3 regions of the Lysinibacillus sp. NPDC093210 genome follow, and region 2 is predicted to be linked to each of the others. Evidence: riboswitches for the same ligand, from Rfam matches in the RefSeq annotation. Region 2 holds a riboswitch; each other region holds the start of a gene.
The links. Region 2 has a riboswitch for cobalamin ahead of ACIP9C_RS10040 (energy-coupling factor ABC transporter permease). Riboswitches for the same ligand answer to the same signal wherever they lie in the genome.
Positions count from the first base shown of each region.

Region 1: linked by a shared signal. The riboswitch ahead of ACIP9C_RS11830 (ABC transporter substrate-binding protein) and the one ahead of ACIP9C_RS10040 (energy-coupling factor ABC transporter permease) in region 2 are both predicted to bind cobalamin.
Region 3: linked by a shared signal. The riboswitch ahead of ACIP9C_RS03030 (glutaredoxin family protein) and the one ahead of ACIP9C_RS10040 (energy-coupling factor ABC transporter permease) in region 2 are both predicted to bind cobalamin.

Region 1 covers NZ_JBIVOE010000004.1:77,182-84,610, reverse strand. The annotation lists gene ACIP9C_RS11840 (class I adenylate-forming enzyme family protein) at 1-1,331, shown strand, start outside; gene ACIP9C_RS11835 (acyl-CoA dehydrogenase family protein) at 1,334-3,001, shown strand; cobalamin riboswitch at 3,339-3,522, shown strand; gene ACIP9C_RS11830 (ABC transporter substrate-binding protein) at 3,719-4,687, shown strand; gene ACIP9C_RS11825 (FecCD family ABC transporter permease) at 4,684-5,685, shown strand; gene ACIP9C_RS11820 (adenosylcobinamide amidohydrolase) at 5,682-7,142, shown strand; gene ACIP9C_RS11815 (cob(I)yrinic acid a,c-diamide adenosyltransferase) at 7,156-7,429, shown strand, end outside.
Region 2 covers NZ_JBIVOE010000003.1:164,013-171,441, forward strand. The annotation lists gene ACIP9C_RS10015 (precorrin-8X methylmutase) at 1-341, opposite strand, end outside; gene cobK (precorrin-6A reductase) at 354-1,115, opposite strand; gene ACIP9C_RS10025 (sirohydrochlorin chelatase) at 1,112-2,053, opposite strand; gene cobJ (precorrin-3B C(17)-methyltransferase) at 2,068-3,744, opposite strand; gene ACIP9C_RS10035 ((2Fe-2S) ferredoxin domain-containing protein) at 3,748-4,119, opposite strand; cobalamin riboswitch at 4,259-4,438, opposite strand; cobalamin riboswitch at 4,696-4,879, shown strand; gene ACIP9C_RS10040 (energy-coupling factor ABC transporter permease) at 5,020-5,766, shown strand; gene ACIP9C_RS10045 (energy-coupling factor ABC transporter substrate-binding protein) at 5,768-6,040, shown strand; gene cbiQ (cobalt ECF transporter T component CbiQ) at 6,044-6,817, shown strand; gene ACIP9C_RS10055 (energy-coupling factor ABC transporter ATP-binding protein) at 6,814-7,429, shown strand, end outside.
Region 3 covers NZ_JBIVOE010000001.1:609,514-616,942, forward strand. The annotation lists gene nrdE (class 1b ribonucleoside-diphosphate reductase subunit alpha) at 1-1,943, opposite strand, end outside; gene nrdI (class Ib ribonucleoside-diphosphate reductase assembly flavoprotein NrdI) at 1,940-2,299, opposite strand; gene ACIP9C_RS03030 (glutaredoxin family protein) at 2,296-2,520, opposite strand; cobalamin riboswitch at 2,641-2,816, opposite strand; gene ACIP9C_RS03035 (ferrochelatase) at 3,379-4,287, opposite strand; gene ACIP9C_RS03040 (ABC transporter ATP-binding protein) at 4,377-5,165, opposite strand; gene ACIP9C_RS03045 (FecCD family ABC transporter permease) at 5,152-6,180, opposite strand; gene ACIP9C_RS03050 (ABC transporter substrate-binding protein) at 6,207-7,175, opposite strand; gene ACIP9C_RS03055 (antibiotic biosynthesis monooxygenase) at 7,392-7,429, shown strand, end outside.

The sequences.
Region 1 (7,429 bases), on a different contig from region 2:
TGCCAAATATTGTAGAGTTTGTTGTTAGCTATTTTGCGATTCAACGCATTGGTGCAATTGTCGTTCCCGTAAATGCCAAATTTACATTGCAGGAGGTTGAATATGTTGCACAGCATGCAGAGGCTAAAGCTATTTTAGTGCATGAGGCTATTTTTGCTGCGGTCGAGCATATCAATGTCGTGCCGTTGAAAATTAAAACAGGACAGGTGGAGGCAGGGTGGCTTCATTATGAGACGCTAATACAACATGCCAGTACACAACCAATTGATTGTCAGTTAAATGAAGACGATGCATCGACGATTTTATATACATCAGGCACAACAGGAAAACCGAAGGGCGTACTGTTTAGCTATCGTAATATTTTAACTGTGGCCCAGATGATTGCAGTAGAAATGGAAGTAAAGCCTACAAGTCGCATTCTCCTTATGATGCCGTTAACGCATTCAGCACCATTGCATTTATTTTTAATGGCTGGCGTACTTGTTGGCTCAACGAATGTATTAACGCCAACATTCACACCAGATTTATTGATAGATTCGATTGAACAAGAAAAAACGACGCATTTTTTTGGGGCTCCGGTTGCCTATTTATTAACTGCCCAAACAAAGAGATTGCAAACAGCGGATTTATCTTCGATGAAATGGTGGGTTTACGGAGGTGCACCTTTATCACAAAATGAAATTTGCCATATACAAAAAGCTTTCCGAACAGAAAATCTAACATGTGTTTATGGATTAACAGAGGCTGGGCCAAGTGGTTCCTTATTGTTCGGACAAGAGCATAAAGCAAAGGCGGGGAGTATCGGGCAGCGTGCTCCTCTGGGGACGGAGCTTCGTATTATTAACGACAACGGGGAAGATGTCGGAGTGAATGAAGTGGGCGAGGTTGTGTTATTCGGAGAAGGCAATATGATGGGATATTACAGGGATGAAGTAGCAACAAAGGCAGCATTTATAGATGGATGGCTGAAAACAGGAGATTTAGCTCGGAAAGATGAAGACGGCTATATTTGGATTGTAGATCGCAAAAAGGATGTTATTATTTCAGGCGGTGTCAATATTTATCCGAAAGAGATTGAAGATTTTCTTTTAAGCTATGAAGGGGTTTTTGAGGTGGCTGTTATTGGTGTCCCTCACCCGCAATGGGGAGAAACCGTAAAAGCAGTGTATGCTGCAAAGGCAGAGATCAATGATAGTGCACTAAAAGCGTATTTAGAGGAGCATCTAGCAAAATATAAAATTCCACGCTTATTTGAACGAGTGGAAGCGCTACCAAGAAATGCGTCTGGAAAAATATTAAAACAATCGTTGAAGGAACAAGAGGTGAGATAAATATGAAAGTGTTACAGCAAGATGCAAATCGGACAACTAACTTTTTCACAGAGGATGAGACACTACACAAACTATTAGAAATGATGCTAGATAAAGAACTTCTAGTCTATGCTCAGCGAGAGTTAAAGGATTTCGGCGAGCTTTGTGCAAATGACATCGACGTGAGAGCGAAGCATACGGACAGAGAGGGAGAGCCCAAACTGCAACGCTATAATGCTTATGGTGAGGACATATCGGAAATTTGGGTCAATGAAGGCTACAAAAAAACGATTGAAGAAACTTATAACACTGGGATTGTTGGCTATGTGCATAAGGAAATTCCACAGTTAGGTAGAAGGGGGAATTATGTGTATAGCTTTGCGCAAGGCTATTTACTGTCACATGCAGAGCCTGGCTTCTATTGTCCAGTTACCTTAACGATGGCAACAGCTTATTTGCTAGATCATTATGCGAGTGATGAGTTGAAGGACAGGTTTTTACCACATGTTTGTGCAACAGGGGATACAGAGCTATATGAGGGAGCAACATTTTTAACGGAGCGGCAAGGAGGCTCAGATGTTGGCGCAAATGTTGTAGAGGCTGTACAGGATGGCAGTCATTATCGTTTGTATGGAGAGAAGTACTTTGCATCCAACGTTGGAATGTGTGGTGTGGCAATGGTATTAGCACGTATTGAAGGCGCTTCAGCAGGTTCGAAAGGTTTAACATTATTTGCAGTACCTTGGCGTCAAGATGACGGCAAAGTTAACCACCTTCGCATTCGACGTTTAAAGGATAAGCTCGGAGTCAGAGCGGTGCCATCAGGTGAGGTGGAATTCGATGGTGCACTTGCGTATGTCGTTGGAGAGCCAAATAAAGGAATTTATTATATGTTAGAGGCTCTTAATTTATCTCGAATTTGTAACGCCGTTGCTTCCATTGGTATTATGCGTCGAGGCTATTTAGAGGCGAAGCATTATGTAACAAATCGTAATGCGTTCGGGCAACCTTTAATTCAATACCCAATGATTCAGGATACATTAGGGAAATATGCTGCTAAGTTACATGTAGAGGTAGCTACTGTTTTTGATCTTATTCAATTATATGACAAGGTAACGAGTGGTCAGGGGAATGAGCAGGACATCATTCTTAATCGTTTGAATATCGCCATCATGAAAAAAGAAACGGCTGAACAGGCGGTACATTACGCAAGCGAAGCAATTGAATTGCATGGAGGAAACGGTTATATCGAAGATTTTGTAACACCACGTTTACTTAGAGATGCTCAAGTACTTACGGTGTGGGAAGGTACGGCTAACATTTTAGCACTTGAGCTTATTCGCTTAGTAGATAAATTTAATGCCCATGAATTATTTGTCCATGTAATGCGCGAGCGATTGACGAAGTTAACTGATCGTTCATTAGTACAAATTGTAGGCGAGCAACTGAAGAATATCGAAGCAACATTGCAAGTCTTTAGTCGTTTGGATGAGGCTACGAAGTCGTACGAGGCAAAGGAAGTAGCCGAAAAAATGGCCCATTTATATGAAAGTGTAGTGGCAGTCGAATGGGCAGTCAAATTTGGCGGCAAGTATGAAAAGCTAGCAGAGATTTATTTAGAAGATACATGGGCATTACGCGAAATAGGCGCACCGATGAAAACTGTGCAATATTTTTCGGAAATTATGTAGCGGGTGCCAGGCACACAAACAATTTCGAAAATTTTGTTATTAGTAAAAATATACGTAGACTCCTGCGGGAACGTATGCAATGTAAGCCTCAACAAACCGCGCGACAGCGAGGGTTGTGGCTTAAGTGTGTGTCCTCGGAAAGCGAAGTGGATTTTTCTGATTTAGGAGTCGACATTATGTTAGGTTCTATGAAGTGCCAGCCACCCAAAGCATTATACTAATTGATTGAAGCGTATAGGGTCCGCACACAGCGGAAATCAACGATCATAAAAAAGAGACGCTAATACAGGGTCTCTTTTTTTATCGTTATCTATTTCTATTTTCATGTATAATAAAATCAACTGAATATTATAAAGGTTCTTTACTAAAGTAAAGTGAAAAGGGAAATCGGTGTAATTCCGATGCGGTCCCGCCACTGTAAGTGTGAGTTTTTTCAATCTATGCCACTGAATTTTTTTGGGAAGGCATGAAAAAGCATTTGGAGCACGAGCCAGGAGACCTGCCTTTATAGAACGATACATTGCAGCCTACGAGGATAGGATGGTGGTTTTTTTGTGCAAGCACCGCCTCTCGTTATGATGACGAGGGGGTTTTTTTGTTTTGGAAAGCTACTGACGATAAATAATTGAACATAAAGGCAATAAGTTGCCAACATTCTATCGATCAATCAAGTGAACAGAGCTGAAAAATGCACATACAATCTAAGGAGGTCTCACAATGAAAAAGTATTGGAAAATAGGGTTATCAGCATTTTTAGCAATGGGCATTCTAGCAGCATGTGGAGAAGAGCCGAAAAACGACAAAACAACAACAGAGCAGCAGGACCAGCAGGATACAAAACAGCTAGAAGAAGCAACGTTCCCGCTAACAATAACAGATGCTACTGGCAAAGATATTGTACTAGAAGCACCGCCAGAGAAAATAATTTCTCTTATTCCAAGTAACACAGAAATATTATTTGGACTTGGCTTAAATGATAAAATCGTCGGTGTAAATGATTATGATGATTATCCACCAGAGGTTGCTGACAAGGAAAAGGTCGGCAGTATGGAATTTAATATAGAAAAAATTATTGCTTTACAGCCAGATATCGTTTTTGCACATGAATCAGGTATAGCTTCTTTAGGGGGAGCGATGGATCAGTTGGCAGCAGCGGGTGTTAAAGTATTTGTTGTGACAAACGCTAGTGATTTTAATGAGACATATACGACGATCGAGCAATTAGGTCGCGCCACTGGTAAGCTACCAGAGGCAGAAAAAATTATTGTCAATATGAAAGCAAAGGTTGAGGAAGTCCAAGCAAAATTACAGGACGTAAAGCCGAAAAAAGTCTTTGTAGAAACATCAGATGAACCAGAAATCTACACACCTGGCAAGGACACGTTTATGCAGGAGATGCTAGAAATGATACATGCTGAAAATATCGCAGCTGATACGGACGGTTGGTTCAAAATTGATGCAGAACAAATTATTACAAAAAATCCAGATGTCATCGTGGTCACTTATAATTATGTGCCCGATATTTTAACGAAAATTCCACAACGTGCAGGCTTTGAGACAATTACGGCTGTAAAAAATAAGACTATTGTGCAAGTAGATGAAAATACGACAAGTCGTCAGGGCCCGCGGTTAGCTGATGGGCTTGAAGAGTTAGCGAAAGCCATCTATCCTGAGGCTTTTGAGTGAGTAAAACAGTTTTTGCCTATGTAACAGCCATTACGTTACTTATCGTTAGCATCTGGTGTGGCGTATCAATAGGCTCGGTTCATATTCCGTTAGAAGTTTTTTGGAATAAAGCGGCAGATGAAACTGCTGCCAATATTTTATGGAAAATTCGTTTGCCGCGAGTATTGCTCGCAGGTCTTGTAGGTGCATCGTTGGCGATTGCAGGGGCAGCCTTTCAAGGATTGTTAAAAAACCCGTTAGCAGATCCGTATACGCTTGGTGTATCTTCAGGAGCGTCAGTCGGTGCTGTCATGACATTATTTTTCGGCATCTCTATACCAGTTGTCGGTTTGTATGCATTGCCAACGCTCAGTATGATAGGGGCTGTACTAACGATGGTAGCTGTGATGAGCTTTGCCAGAATAGTAGACCGTTCTCTGAAAATGGAGACACTTATTTTAACGGGAGTTATTTTTAGTTCATTTTTAGGCTCGCTCATTTCACTAATGATAGCGTTATCAGGTGAAGAACTTCGACAAGTGATTGGCTGGTTACTAGGCTCAGTCTCGATGCGAGGATGGCCGTATGTACAAATGATTACCCCATTTGTGGTCATTGGCTCTATTATTTTATGGACGCAAAGACGCGAGCTAAATGTTCTGCTATATGGAGAGGAACGAGCAAAGCATTTAGGTGTCAATGTAAAGCGTAGCAAATATTTAATTTTAGTAGGAGGCTCTATGCTTACTGGGGCGGCAGTTGCTGTTTCAGGAACAATCGGCTTTGTCGGCTTAGTTGTGCCGCATATGACTCGTATGATTTGGGGTTCAGATCATCGTCATTTATTGCCGTTATCTTTTTTGAATGGTGCAACATTACTTATCATTTGCGATTTAGTGGCGCGTACGATAATTATCCCACGTGAGCTACCGATAGGTGTTATTACTGCATTTATTGGTGCACCTGTCTTTTCTTATATTTTTTATAAGCAGCGTAGAAGCAAGGGGGTACGTGTATGATTATCGTTGAACATCTATCAGGTGGCTATGAGGACGTACCAATCGTTAAGGATGTAAGTTTTACGGTAGAAAAGGGGAAAGTTCTTGGCATTTTAGGGCCAAATGGAAGTGGCAAATCAACATTATTGAAAGTAATTAGTGGCGTATTATCAGCAACGGCAGGGACTGTTTTATTGGATGGCAAAAATATTAAAACATATAATCCGCGCACGTTGGCAAAAAAGATGGCTGTACTACCCCAATTACATGCCAATGCATTTTCAAATACAGTACGGGAGGCAGTATCACTCGGCCGTTATCCACATCAAACTGGATTTTTTTCTCATTGGTCAGAGAGGGATGAGCAAGCAGTTCAATATGCCATGGAGCAAACGGGCGTCACACGCTATGAGCATACATCACTGGAGTTTTTATCAGGTGGTGAGCAACAACGGGTTTTTGTAGCACAAGCTTTAGCGCAAGCAGCGGAAGTATTATTGCTAGATGAGCCGACAAATCACCTAGACATTGCGCATCAACGTCAAATTTTAGATATGGTGCGTAAGGAAGCAATTGAATGTGGTTTAACTGTTATTATGGTGCTACACGACATGAATTTAGCATCCCTCTATTGCGATGAATTGTTATTAATGGAAAGCGGCTGTGTACGCGCTTTAGGTGCACCACATAAAGTATTAATAGCGTCTCAAATTGAGGACGTTTATCAGGCAAGAGTGACAACCTATGCCCATCCAGAAATACCTAAACCGCAAATTACAATCATGCCATCATCAAGTGAATATCAGCAACGAGCTGTCATTGTAAAAGAAGATTTTAAAGTAACAACAGATTATATCCAACTGAAATCAAATGTCCCGCTCAAAACAGTTTCTTCAGCTGTTCATAATCCTGGAATAGGCTGGTATGACTGCCTATTAAATCGCTCTGTACCAGGAGATTATGTTATTGATAATGTGAAACAAGAGGTCACAGATTTTTTACAAAGAGAGCATTTTTCGCCGACTAGCACAGTTGTCATGTTAACCGCTGTTCCTACACAACTCTATGCATTAAATGAATATAGCGCTTCTTTCGGTAGTGTGTTTGTCGTTGTCACTGCGGGTGTTGGAAATGCTGTAGATGTCTCTCGCACACACGAAAGACAGGATACGCCATATATTGGTACTATTAATACGTGGGTCATCATCAATGGTTGTTTGTCAGAAGAGGCATTTTTTCAAGCATTGATGACTGCAAATGAAGCAAAAACAAAGGCATTGCAAATGGAAAACATTCGCGATTATCGTAGTGAAACAATTGCAACGGGCACTGCGACAGATAGCTTACTTATTGCGGCAACGCAAAAGGGTGAGGAAATGCGCTATGGTGGTCCTATTACAGATGTCGGTAAGATTATTGGTAAAGGCGTTTATGAGACGACGATACAAGCAATACAAAATTATAAAAATAACGCATAGGAGTGAAAAAGGGATGAAACTTTACACGAAAACAGGCGATACAGGGAAAACAAGCTTAATAGGTGGGCGTGTTGACAAAGACAGTCTACGGGTTGAAACATACGGGGCAATTGATGAATTAAATTCTTTTATCGGCAAGGCAGTGAGCGAATTAGATCGCGAATTATTCAAAGACATTTTAGTTGATTTAGAAACAATTCAACATGAGCTTTTTGATGCTGGTGGAGATTTGGCCAATGTTATGAAGGAGCGTCATTACAAGCTAGCGGAAGCACCGATTGAAGTAT
Region 2 (7,429 bases):
GCTTCAATAGAAACGTCTTCATCTGCGATATAGCAGTGTAAATCCCCACCATGCTTTTGGAAACGTTTTTTGCCTGAACCACTTTCAATCATTTGTACATCCGCAATGACATGACGACCTGCAAGAATCGACTTAATGCCTGCTTCAATTGCTCCTGGTGTAATAATGACGCTACGTCCTAATTCGAAGTCAGCAGAAGCATGGATAATACGTCGTACAATTTTCCACTCATCTTCTGTAAAATCATGTTCGCCCATTTCCTCTGCAATTATTGAGAAACTATAATCATAAATTTTGTCTGGGTCTACTGTTAATGGTTTAAAATCTGTTTTGAAATCCATATGGATTGCCTCCTAAAGTATGTGTTGTACAGCTTGTAGTACTTCCTCAAAAGAGGAGTATTGTTGGCCATATTGAATATTTGGTCGTGCAATTAAAATCGTTTCAATGCCACAAGCAAGTGCTGCGTCTAGTTTTTCATCGACTGAGCCGACCTTGCCACTTTCTTTTGTGATCATCAATGTAACATCGTATTGACGAAATAGTGCTTCGTTTAATTCTTTTGAAAAGGGACCTTGAATCGCAACAATATCTCGTTGCGCCACACCAAGTGCTTCACATTTTTCCATATTATCAAGGCGAGGAAGCATACGTGCAATAACACGTGTATTTTCTAAGCCTTGTAACACCTTTGTAAACGTTGCAAGTGTTTTACTGCCAGTTGTCAGCATAATCACGCCTCGTTTTTCAGCTGCTAACTGTGCTGCTTCCTCATAATCTTTAACAACTGTAATAAGAGGGTGTTCATAATGCTCATTTGCGCGTTCATAACGAATGTATGGAACACCTGCACTCTTTGCTGCTGCCATCGCATTTTTAGAAGCTTCCTCTGCAAATGGATGTGAGGCATCGACAACTAAGCGATACCCTTGTTCTGTAAGTATTGTTGCCATTTCTTGAGCAGTAAGTCTACCAACTAGATGTGGTAGACCTACCTCTGTAAGGCTTGTAGCGGCTGAATCTGTAACAACTGTAGCCGTAATAGCATAGCCCACTGACTGCAATTCAAGTGCTAGATTCCTTGCATCGCTCGTACCTGCTAACATGAAAATCATTTTACTAGCTCCTCGTCATGGTGATGATCATGATGGTGATCATGGTCATGGTCGTGGTCATGGTCATGGTCGTGGTCATGGTCATGGTCGTGGTCATGGTCATGGTCATGGTGGTGATGATGATGCGCATGTCCATGTACCGCCGCATAAGCACGATAATTTTCTAAATCCTGCATACCCGTTGATGTACCATTAACAGCTTGTTCAATACGGTTTAACAACACATTTTGTAAACGATCATGGTAGCCAAAATAGTTAGCGATTTGGATATCACAGTCAGGATACTGCTCATTAAATTGCTTGCACATGCCATTCATACGTTCCATTAAAATACCTGTGAATAAAAAGTACGGTAGCATAATAATTTTTTTAGCACCGAGCTTGACACAGCGGTCAATGCCTTCTTCAACACGCGGATCTGTCACACCCATAAATGCGCTTTCCACATACTGAACGTTTAGTTTTTCCCATAACAAACGTGTAATTTTATAAAAATCGCCATTAGCTGCTGGGTCACTGCCACCTCGTGCAATTAATAAAATAGCAGTATCCTTACGCTCTTCCTCAGCATTGAAGCCGATTTCTGCTAAGCGGTCTTCTAAAATAGCAAAAATTTCATCATGAATACCGATTGTTTGCCCATACGTGAATGTAATATTAGGATAATGCTCACGTGCATGTTCGATTTCTGCTGGAATGTGCAGTTTTGAATGTCCAGCATGAAGTAAAATAATTGGGATTACATGGACCTCAGTAGCACCCTTCTTCACACAGTTCGTTATACCATCTTCAATGTTTGGAGAGGCAAATTCTAAAAAACATGTTTCTACTAAAAAGCTTTCATCGATACGTGGTGTCATTTGCTCTATAAACGTTCGTACCTCGTCATTTCCTGCTGCTAAACGGCTACCATGGCCGACAAATAAAATTGCTTTCATCTTTTCTCTCCTCACTAGTCGCCGCACGGAGCTGGCTCTACTTTTATTTTTGACGACATATCTTGATACGTAAAATGCAATATTTTTTTCACCCGTTTGAAGTACTTAAATAAGCGTTCATTTGGATGTGCATTTGCCTTATATTCCTCAATAATGTCTGTAATAAGCGGAATAAGCTGTTCTGGCTCTAGTCCCTCTACGACCGGCTGTGCCGCATGTGCTGTACGACCTACTGGTTTCGCACCGATAAAAACATCAAATTTACTTTTCCGGTAGACAATACCTATATCGTCAAACACTGCACGATAACACGCCATGCCACAGCCATTAAAGCCGATATTTAACGTTTTTGGCAACGACAACCCACCAAGTTTTTCTTGAATTTCCTCTGCATATGGGATTGAATCAGCCTTCTCCCCATAACAGAAATCACAAGCCTTTAATGACAGTACATCGCCAATCGGTGCAAGTAAAAAGCCTACTTCTCTTAACTTTTCAGTAATAATTTCTGGGTCTGTCGTTGGGATTTTCAAATGAATTTGATGGTCAGGTGTATATTCCATCGTGCCTTCATCTCCCACAACTTCAGCTAACGTCATCATTTGCTGTGGAGTGAAAAATTTATTTGCTACCCCAGGACTAACAGCTAGTTCAAAAATCGACTCCATTTTTTGCTGAACTATCTTTGTTGTTGCCTTTGTGACAGTTGTTCCTTTAACCATGGCTAGTGCAGTTGCTGCCATTTCCAAAGATGATTTTTCTGGTACCGATACAGGCGCAGGTGCTATCGCTATACTACTTTTCAGACGTCCTGCATTTGGATCTGCAGCAAAGTCATGGCGTGCAGTACCGGTTTCTTGGTTCATTGCCCACGGTTCATTTTCTTCTCTTAAACGCTGATGTGGTCGTAAAGGCTGTTTTTCTTCTCCAAGTGTATATTTGCGCTGATAGCCACGCGGTGTAATCATTTTATTGTCATAGAAAAATGTCGATGAATTTCCAATTATAACTGTAGTTAACATGCCGATATCATGCTCGAGCATCTCTGCTAAAGTTGTCATCGTTATTTCCTGACGATCTCTGTAGGCACTTTTCACAAGTCCTACAGGTGTATCCGGTGATCGATATTCTAGTAAAATCCGTTGTGCTTCTACAATTTGACGTGTACGGCGACCACTTTTTGGATTATATAAAGCAATTACAAAATCAGCCATCGCCGCAGCTTCAACACGCTTTGCTATTAAATTCCAAGGTGTTAAATGATCACTTAAACTAATCGTGCAAGAATCATGCATAATCGGTGCGCCTAGCAAACTTGCACACGAATTAATAGCAGAGATCCCTGGTACTATTTCGACTTCAACCCCAGTCGCTTCCGTCCAACCAAGCTCAATTAGTACTTCATATACAAGTCCAGCCATCCCGTATACGCCTGAGTCACCACTCGAAATAACAGAAACGATATTTCCGGCCTCCGCTTGACGTACCGCTTCTTGTGCTCGTGACACTTCTTCAGTCATACCAGTACTAACAATCGACTTTGCACTTACTAAATCTTGAATGAGCTCCACATACGTTTTATACCCGATAATAAATTCACTTTGTTGCAATGCCTCTACAGCACGCGTCGTAATATGTTTGAAATCCCCAGGTCCAAAGCCTACAACAAAAATCTTTCCTTTTTGCGCCATTTTTTACCCCTCTTTCACCTTGTCGATGCCTTTAATGGCTGTTGTTTGCGGGGTACGTTGCAACGTACCTTCTGTCAGTGTAAAAACATGCTCACTATGTAAAGAATCATGGTTTAAATCTTGTACAAGTGTTCTACCATGCTCAACTGTTGGTACACGATACCAATTTCCCTGTGGATACGCGATCACAACACAAGCATCTTTACATCTGCCATTACAACGCGTTCTTGTCGTATGTATTTCCTTATCGAGTGCTAATTTCTCTATTTCGTCTCGAATTGCGAGCGTAATTTCCTCAGCCTCTTTTTTCATGCAACTACTGCCATTACAAATAAAAAGATGGGTTTTCATGCCCTCTAAATTCCAAGTTGTCATTGCTTTTCTCCCCTCATTCTTCTTTTAGGAAAAAGAAAAAAACCTTTACTCGATATCGAAGAGTAAAGGTTTTATAGAAGCCAAAATAAAAACGAATATATACGTATCCGCTCTCGCTTCACTTCTCCCTCCGAAAAGTTTGCATGTCATCAATTAAGCAGGTTTCCTGACTTAAGCTTCCTCTTACTTTCGCGCCTTCCCAAGTCTTCAGTGGCATTGCGATTTCATCAGCTATTACAGTAGCGGGGGCTGTACCGGGTTTACACCGATTTCCCTATTATCTCGAAGTATTTCGAGCACTTAATGATGGATTTATATTTAAATTTTGAAATGAAATGTTAATAAAACGAATATAAAACTGTTTCTATCATAGCCTATTATTTTTATACTTTTCAACATTTCTTTTTTATTTATTAGATTTTTAATAAAATTTCAACAAATATTTCATTGAAATTGATCGATTTTTTCTTACATTTATCTGAATTTTCTAGATTGTTATTCTTTTTACAAAAACTTTTTACAAAAAAAGGATAGCTTCTGATTGGAAAAACATGTTACACTTCTTCGTGAAAACTCACAACTTCATCTTTTTTCGGTGCGAAGTGTATTCATTTCGCTTAAAAGGGAAGCCGGTTCAAGTCCGGCGCGGTCCCGCCACTGTACTAGGGAATTTTATAGAAAATGTCACTGTCCATAGGACGGGAAGGCCTATAAAATGTTGAACTAAAGCCAGGAGACCTGCCGAGAAAATCGTGATCGTTTCAACCTACGAGGATAGGTGTGCGGCTTGGCAAATGACAATTCGATTTGCTTTTTCAGCTATGCACTTTTTCCGAAACGGAGAAGTGCTTTTTTATTGCGCACGCTACATTCGAAATTTACTGTTGAGGAGGAAAGGTTTTGAAATTTTCTTTTTGGAAACTTAGTTATTTCTTAGTGGCTTTTTTACTAGTACCAAAACGAGCGTTTGCTATGCATATCATGGAAGGATTTTTGCCGATTGAATGGGCGATTTTTTGGTGGGTCATTTCAATTCCATTTATTATTTTAGGATTACGTTCTATTCGTAAAACAATTGACGAAAATCCTGAAACGAAAATGATATTAGGCTTATCAGGTGCATTTGCATTTGTCTTATCGGCACTGAAAATTCCATCAGTAACAGGAAGTTGCTCACATCCTACTGGTGTTGGTCTTGGTACAGTTCTTTTCGGACCATTAGCCATGAGTGTGATTGGAACAATCGTTTTATTATTCCAATCATTACTTTTAGCGCATGGTGGTATTACCACTTTAGGTGCGAATGCTTTCTCAATGGCGATTGTAGGACCAATTATTGCATATTATGTCTTTAAAGGTTCTCAAAAAATCGGCCTATCATTCTCTATTGCTGTCTTTTTTGCAGCGATGCTTGGGGACTTAGGTACATATGTTGTCACTTCAGTTCAATTAGCACTGGCTTTCCCTTCTGAAGTAGGAGGCTTTATGGCTTCATTCACAAAATTTGCAGGTATTTTTGCTTTAACGCAAATCCCTCTAGCAATTAGTGAAGGGATTTTAACAGTTATCGTTATGAATTTCTTAAAAAAATACAATGTGAGCGAATTAAAGGCACTACGTGTTTTCTCTGCAAAGGAGGCACATTAGGATGAAAAAGAATTTACTGCTACTAGCTGTCGTTGTACTTCTAGCAATCATCCCTCTTTTTGTACAAAAAGGTGCAGAATTCGGTGGTGCAGACGGAGAAGCTGAAGCTGCAATCGGTGAAATTAATGCAGAATATGAACCATGGTTTGAAAGCTTATGGGAGCCACCAAGTGGTGAAATCGAAAGCTTATTATTCGTATTACAAGCCGCGATTGGTGCTGGCTTTATTGGCTATTTCGTAGGCTATATGCGAGGCAAGCATAAGGAAGGTTAAGCGATGTTACTCATTGATAAGTATGCTTATATGAATAAACTAGCGTCCGTTCATCCGTTAGAAAAAATGACGTTTTCCTTGGGGTTACTGCTATTGTCGCTTATCGTGAGAGATGAACTTATTTCACTCATTACATTTATTGTAATGAGTGCTTTTATCATTTTAGGCGCAAAAATCCCTTTCCAATATTATGCGAAATTACTGCTGTTACCAGGATTTTTTCTGCTATCCAGTTTACTATCTATTTTGATTTCAATTGCGCCAAATTCTAGTAACCTTCCAGCACATTTCTGGGCATTTTCTCTTAGTAATTGGACTTTTTTCATCGGAAATGAAAGCTTGATCACAGCACAGCAGCTTTTTTTCTCTGTATTAGGCAGTATTAGCTGTTTATACTTTTTAATTTTAACGACTTCGGTCCAATCTATTTGTCACGTCTTACGTCAATGGCATCTGCCTGCTTTATTTGTAGAATTAGTAGAGTTAACGTATCGATTTATTTTCATCTTTTTAAATAGCATGCAAAAAATTCATCTTGCTCAACAATCACGCCTTGGCTATCAATCGCCTATACAATGGCTACGGTCGATTTCCATGCTTATTGCAGCATTGTTTGCAGAAATGTTTCAACGTAGTCGTGAACTAAATAATGCGATGCAGGCACGTGGTGGCGAATCTGTTTATTGGCAAGACAGTGTATGTTATAGCAAGAAAAACTGGTTTGGAATTGTTCTTATTTTTTTATTCCTCGTATTATATGGAGGTTATTTCTCATGACAGAGCTTTATTTTGATCTTAAACATTTATCATATGCCTATGCAGACGGAACCGAGGCCCTTACAGATATTTCATTGCAAATTCCCAAAGGGAAAAAAATCGCCCTACTAGGTCATAATGGTGCTGGGAAATCAACACTATTTCAGCATCTAAATGGAATTTTAAAACCGACCGATGGCAGCATTACGTTTTGCAACGAAGCGCTTAGCTATTCTAGAAAAGCATTATCAGCATTACGTCAACAAGTCGGCATCGTATTTCAAGATGCTGACAATCAACTTTTTTCAGGCACAGTAAAGCAAGATATCGCTTTCGGGCCATTAAATCTTGGGTGGTCTCCAGAAAAAATCGAGGAAAAAATCGCCTGGGCTGTAGCACAAACAGAGGTTGAGTCATTACTTGATAAACCCATACATTTTTTAAGTGTCGGACAGAAAAAACGTGTTGCCATGGCAGGTGTGCTGGCCATGGAACCTTCTGTATTACTATTAGATGAACCGACTGCTGGACTAGACAATTATTATGCTGCACAACTTTTACATTACTTAGCTAAATTAGAAAATGGGCACCGAACTTTTTTATTGGCGACCCATGATATCGCTTTGGCTTATG
Region 3 (7,429 bases), on a different contig from region 2:
CCTTGGTCTACATGTTTTTGAGATGCTGCATATAAATCGATTAAATCATATGGATTCACATCATATGCTTCAACATATAAATGACTGTTATCATTTGTTAAATGTGGCATTGGATAAATTGTTCGACTATCCGCATAATCACGTACCTCTACGCGCTCCGTACTTGGTGCAATCGATGCTGTACAGCTACGAATATATGAAATACTACCAGTTGGTGCAATAGCTAGACGATAAGAATGGAACAAACCATATTGCATAACATCCTGCTTTAATGTTTCCCACATTTTTGATGTCACGATTGGAATATTTCCTAGTGCTTTTAAGACAACAGGTGAGAGCTCTACTTCGATTTTATTTACATATTGATCAAAATAAATGCCTGAAGCATAATCACTATCCTCAAAACGGTAGAAAGTTTCGCCTCTTTCCTTAGCAATCTCCATAGATGATTTAAGTGAATAATAGTTCATCGCTTCCATAAAGCTATCCATAAAATCAATCGAATCCTTTGAACCATACATGATTCCTTCTGTAACAAGGTGACCATGCAAATTCATACAACCAAGCCCTACCGAATGCATTAGCTTATTTGCTTTAGCTACAGGCGGTACATTCGTGATGTTCGTCATTTGCGACACATTCGTTAATAAATGCATTGCTGTATCAACTAATGTTCCAAAATCACTTACTTTACTTGCGGCATGAATATCAATTGAACCTAGGTTACACGATACATCCAGCCCGTATTCATTTGGTTCATTTTGGTCAGAAATTATACTTGTTTCCTGTACTTGTAGAATTTCTGTACATAGGTTCGACATTTTTACACGACCTATATTTTTGAGTGGGTGTACATCGTTGACATTATCATCAAAAATTTCGAAAGGATAGCCTGATTCAAATTGTGCTTTTTTCACTTCTGTATAAAGTCTACGCGCATTCAAACGTTTAATCTTACGGATATTCGGGTTATCTAGTAACTCGTAATACATCTCAGTAATTGAGATTTCAGACATCCGTTTACCATATTCTTTATAAATATCATATGGACTAAACAACACAATATCTTTATCACGTTTCATAAGTTCAAAGAAAATACTTGGAATAATAATACCTGTTGATAGCGTTGCAAGACGGATTTTATCATCCGCATTTGGCTTTTTCGATGAAATAAAATTTTCTATATCTGCGTGAAAAATATTTAGATAGACAACGCCAGAGCCGTTTCGTTGTCCAAGCTGATTCGAATAGCTAAAAGAATTTTCTAAAAGTTTAGCAACCGGGATAACACCACTTGCACGATTTAAAATTTCTTTAATTGGGTCACCTAATGGACGTAAATCTGTTAAGTTTACCCCCACTCCACCGCCAAGGCGTGATAGCTCCAAACAATAACCAATATTTTCAGCAATACTATTCATTGAATCGTCCATTGATAGTTTAAAGCAGCTCACTAATTCGCCACGTGCTTTTTTCCCACTATTTAAAGCGGTTGGCGTGGCTGGTTGGTACGCTTCCATCATTGCCTCAACCGAACGTTCTGCTAAGACAGTGTTCCCTTGTGCTAAATATAAAGCAATAATAACAATACGATCCTCATATTTTTCTAAAATTTCTTCTCCGTCACGACTTTTCATTGCGTAGCTATCATAAAATTTACTCGCACTCATAAAAGAAGGGAAGCGGAAATTGTAATCGTATGCTTTTTTGTATAGATGTTTAATAAAATCTATATCATACATGTCGATAAATTGTTTCTCATAGTAACCCTCTTCAACTAAATAGCGAATCTTTTCTTCAATATCAATAAAATAACGTAGACGTACATTTACATATTCTAAAAAATAACGGCGTGTTGCTTCACGGTCCTTTTCAAGCTCTAATTGACCTGTCGTGCTATAGCGATTAAGCACCTCATTATTAAGCTTTAAATATGTTTTCATCCCTTCACCCTCGTTTCATAAAACATTTGTATAACATCATAATCAGCCTGATATCCACGTAAATCTAATTTACATACTAGCGGGACCTGATAGGCTTCTGCAATTTTCTCACCAGCTCCGCCAAATACATGGTGCCCAAAGTTACTATTACCACTAACAGCTACTCCCTTGCAAAATTCCCTGTTTTGCTCTAAAAAGCGGGCTACTTTTGCAGGAATATCACCTAAGCCGTCTGTGTATGTTATTAAAAGATAGGGCTCAGTCAACAATAATCCATCATATATTTCAATTGATTCTCCATCTAATTTAGTAACAATACTTCGCACATTACCTGTACGACTGGCATAAACGATCATATTGCAATCATCTCAATTTGAGAAACGATTTCTTTAACATCTCCTATAAATGTGTCATTTACTTCAAGAACAGGCACACTTAAAAAGCCTGCGTCCATAATTTTTTGCTTTGCTTGTTCGTCATGATCAATATTCACAATTTCTGCCTCAAGTCCTGCACGTTGTAATTCCGATTTGACCCAAAGACATTTTGGGCATATAGTTTTAGTATAAAGTTTCATTTTAAATTCCCTCTTTTCATAATATAAAAAGGCTATCTCTCGGGAGAGACAGCCTAAGTTAGAAACGTAAAAAAGCAAAATAATAGTCACGTCCCCATTTCTTATTCCCCGAAGAAAGGTTGATTTGTTTTATTATAGGCAGGTCTCCTGGCTTTGCTTCATTCTCTGATATCCTTCCCATACCAATGCACAGTGGATTAAATCATCGTCAGCTTAACAGTTGCGGGGACAGCGTCGGATATACCGAACTTCCCTATTAAACTACATATAGTAGTACCTACATAAAACGAACACAATATATTGTTATTGAACACAATTAAGTGTACCATCCTTCTAGTAAAAAGTAAATCCAGAAAAGTGAATTCTTTATAGTGTAACTTTTCATTATATTCTTTAGGAAGAACAAACTGTTAATAAATGAAAACGACTAGCTAGTTAAGCACCATAAACAATATAGTCAGTAGTTCCAAAGAATTATAGCTTGTTTTTCATGGAGATTTTTCATAGAATCGCAAGGAATTATTATGCTACCTACTGCAGCCTATTTTAAACTGAAGATGAAATTTAATATAAACTTCTTAATATAAGTTTATATCTGTTAAACCATTTTAGCCACTATCGTAAGCCCTATTACTACCATACATTTCTTTTACTTTATTCAGAAAAAAGATATTAAATTGAATCTGCCATTTGTTAGATTTCATTTATAATAATTTTGTAGCAATCCAACCTGTCTTTGTTCTTCTATACTCGTTTGCTTTTCTGATTAAAAACGAATAGCCATCTGACATCAATGAAAACTCGACATCAGATGGCAATATAATTTAAGAATGTCTACATGTAAAGGTACCAACTAGCTCAGTTATGAGCTGGAATAAATGATTCGACAATTGCAGCTAAAGCTTGAATGGTATCATAGCTATCACCTGGAAACTCCGATTGAGCAAACTCAACTTGAAGTTCCTCACACAATCTATGACATTCATATCCGACTTCAAAATAGGACTCAATATCCGCTGATAGCGAAAGAAGTTCACATGTGACGAAGCCTTGCGCTCCTTCTTCATGTAGTGTATTTATACAATCTTTTACATTAGGACCTAGCCAGTCACCTTTCCCATGACCACTTCGATATGTAATATGCCAGTTATCAATTTGAACTGTTTTTGAAATGGCTTCGGCTAATTCAGAAAACTGGCGTACGTAGTTTTCGTTTTTTTCGGGATCAATTGGCTGACTATGGACTGTATATAAAACATGCGTCTGTGCTCGTTTTTCAACAGGAATCCATTCAAATGCACGTTGAACACGATCTTTATATACAGCAAGTAATTCATCATTTAAATGCCAATTTTTCGCATGAATGACCTTAACGTCATGAGAAGCTAATAACGAACTAACTTCATCATGAAACGCAGCAGCACCTGTAGACATAATCGGATTCACAGGTAGCGTAATAAAAGTTGTGATCCCATCTGCAAGCATTGTGTTAACAACATCCGGAATATAAGGTTCTGTATGTTTGTATGCGTTATATACTTTTACAGGCTGTGTTAAGCGATGCTGTAAAGCATGCTCCAGCCCTTTAGCAATACGTCCCGTATTTGCTGCTAATGGATCAATACCACCTAATTTTTTAAATTGTGCCGTAACGTTTTCAATCACATGAGGTGGTGGTGTTTTACCTTTCATTATATGTGTAAAATAAGGTGTTACATCGTCTAAAGATTTTGGGGCGCCATAAGCGTAATAAATTATACCAATCATATTTAAAATCTCCTTTTCTTCATTATAATAAGTTAATTTTTATGTGTGTTGTAGTTGCTGCATATTTCTATCACAAACATGGGCTACCATCATTTACAGGGACTTGAGCACAATTTTAACGGCGTAAAGATTGGATTTCCATCTTGCATATAAATTTCAGCATCAATTTCAAAAATTGTTTGAAACATTTCTTTACATAATACACAATGTGGTGAATCGTCGTAATGTATTTTTCCTTTCTTTAGGACAATCAGACGTTCGCTATTTTGTGCAGCTTGGTTAATATCATGTAACACCATGATAACGGTCATATTGTATTTATGATTTAACTCTTTTACAAGCTCCATCACTTCTAATTGGTGTGCAATATCTAGATATGTTGTTGGCTCATCTAGCAACAACACTTTAGGATGCTGTGCTACAGTCATTGCAATCCAAGCACGTTGCCGTTCACCTCCAGACATCGAAGGTAGTACCCGATTTTGCAAGTCTTGCAATCCAGTTACATCAATCGCCCAATCGACGATTTCTTTATCCTCTTTTGACAGGACCGTCTTCCCTCCGCTATGCGGATGACGCCCAAACTCCACTAACTCGCGCACTGTTAAATCTAATTGATGACTATTCATTTGCGGGAGCATCGTTAGTGTTTTAGCCACTTCTTTCGACTTCATTTCATGAATGTTTCGTTCATCCAAAAATACTGTACCATTATTCGGTTTTAAAAGACGTGAAATCACACGTAATAATGTTGATTTCCCCGAGCCATTCGGACCTATTAAACTAACAATTTCTCCTTCATTGATCTTCAAGGTAATATCATCTAACTGGAACTTGGTGAACTCATGTTGATATTGAATGTGCTCAGTTCGTAGCAATGGAATTCCCCTTTCTATGAATTAAATAAAGGAAATACGGCCCACCAATGAATGCTAGTAAAATGCCAACAGGAAACTCAATAGGATCAAATACTGTTCTCGCAATTGTATCAGCGAAAACAACAAGTAAGCCACCAGCTAGAGCTGAAGTAGGTAGTAAATACTTATGATCTCCACCGATAATTAGTCGTAAAATATGCGGTACAACCAAACCTACAAACCCAATTAATCCGGCAACACTTACTGCTATCCCTGCTAATAACGTACTTAATGCAATTAAAAAGAATCGACTTCGTTCAACATTGTGCCCTAAAAGGCTTGCCATTTCATCTCCTAGACGCATAATACGAATATGTTTAATTGCATAAATTGATAATATAATTGCTACAAGAACATAGTAAATAATCATGTTAAATTGCACCCATCCAACACCTGTCAAACCACCAGACAACCATGGTAGGACGGATTGTACACGATCGCTATACAAAATCATTAGTGCATTTGTTCCTGCACCACAAAGGGCATTAATGGCTACCCCTACTAAAATAATTCGCATTGGGGATGTACCACCCTTTTTCACCGATAAAGAATACACGATCATTGCGGCGACAAAAGCACCTAAAAAAGCTGCAATAGGTAAATATATAATATAGCCAGGAAAAACAACCATTACTGCCACCGCCATAATTCCAGCGCCGGAAGTAATTCCAATAACCCCTGGATCAGCTAATGGATTTTGCATGACACCTTGTAAAATCGAACCTGCAATAGCCAAACAAACGCCTATAATCATACCCGTTAGTATACGGGGCATACGGATTTCCCACACGATTCGTCTTGCCATCGTATCTTCCGAACTAAAAATCCCATTAAACACTTCACTTACCGAAAACGAAACTTGCCCGATCATAAGGCTACCAACACTTACTATGACCAAAAGGATTGGTAATATAATTAATGCCATTCTTCGTTTTTTAGCAAGAGGGTGTGCATATTTTTCCTCTTCTATTATCATCGCAATTTCCCCACTATAAAAAATGATTAAGCTGCTTCTTCAGCTGTCTTTAAAGCGTCTCGCATATAGTCAATGGCTTCTATGACTTGTGTGCCTGGATTGTCAAACAAATCTGCAGGTAAAATGATAATCTGATTATTTTTCACTGCATCTAAATTTTTCCAGGCAGCATTTTCTTTCAATTGTTTTTCAAATCCTTCTTTTACTGTCGCTGGGTTCGCGTGCGTAATCAGCATAATTACTTTTGGGTTACGTTCAACAATTTTCTCAACACTTAAATTCGCGTAAGTTGGAAATTTATCTGTCGCTGGTAAATCGGCTGCGATATTTTTACCACCTGCATTCTTTAATATATCTCCGTATAAAGAATTATCCAATGCGGCTAAATATGTACCTGGTGCTCCATAAACAATTAGCGCATCTAACGTTGTTTGTGTAGCGCCTTGTGCAATTTTCTCATCAATTTGTGCCACTAACTTTTCTGCTGTTGCTATGTTATTAAACAACGCTCCATATTTTTTAATCGTATTTTTAATATCATCAATTGAATTCATAGTAGAGTAGACTATTTTCGTACCTGTTGCTTCTACCGTTGTAGCAAACTGCTGGAAGTTAGGTGGTACAATCAGCACTTCCGCATTCAATGCAGCAATCTGCTCAAATGATGGTTCATGCGGGTTACCTATTTCTTGAATCGCTTTTACTTCTGCCTTCATATCAGAAGAAATCGTTGGTCGACCAGTAACGTTTGCACCTAACGCAAGCAAAATATCCAGTACTCCTCGATGTAACGTTGCAACTGAAGCTGGCATTTCTGCAAATTCATGCTTATTTCCAAGGTCATCTATTAATGTTACCGTCCCCCCTGTTTCAACTTGTTGTTCCATTTCTACTTTATCTGTTGAAGCATTCCCATCGGCTTGTTTATTTTCTTCTCCACATGCTGCTAATGTTAATGCTAACGCACCTACTAATAGAAATTTAAAATTCTTCATGTTAACTACCAACCTTTTCTTTTTATTTAAAATTGAAATGAAATTGATAATCATTCTCATACGGTTGTTTATGATTCTATTTTAAATAATAATAATTGTCAATAAACGTTTTTAATGTTGTTTTTTTAATTTTTTTATTGCACAGCCAATTAATGTATGTTTTAATTGATAATGAAAATCAATATCAATTAAAACTATTATAAAGGGGTCATAAATATGATTACAGTTACTAACCGCTTTTTAGTAAAAAAAGG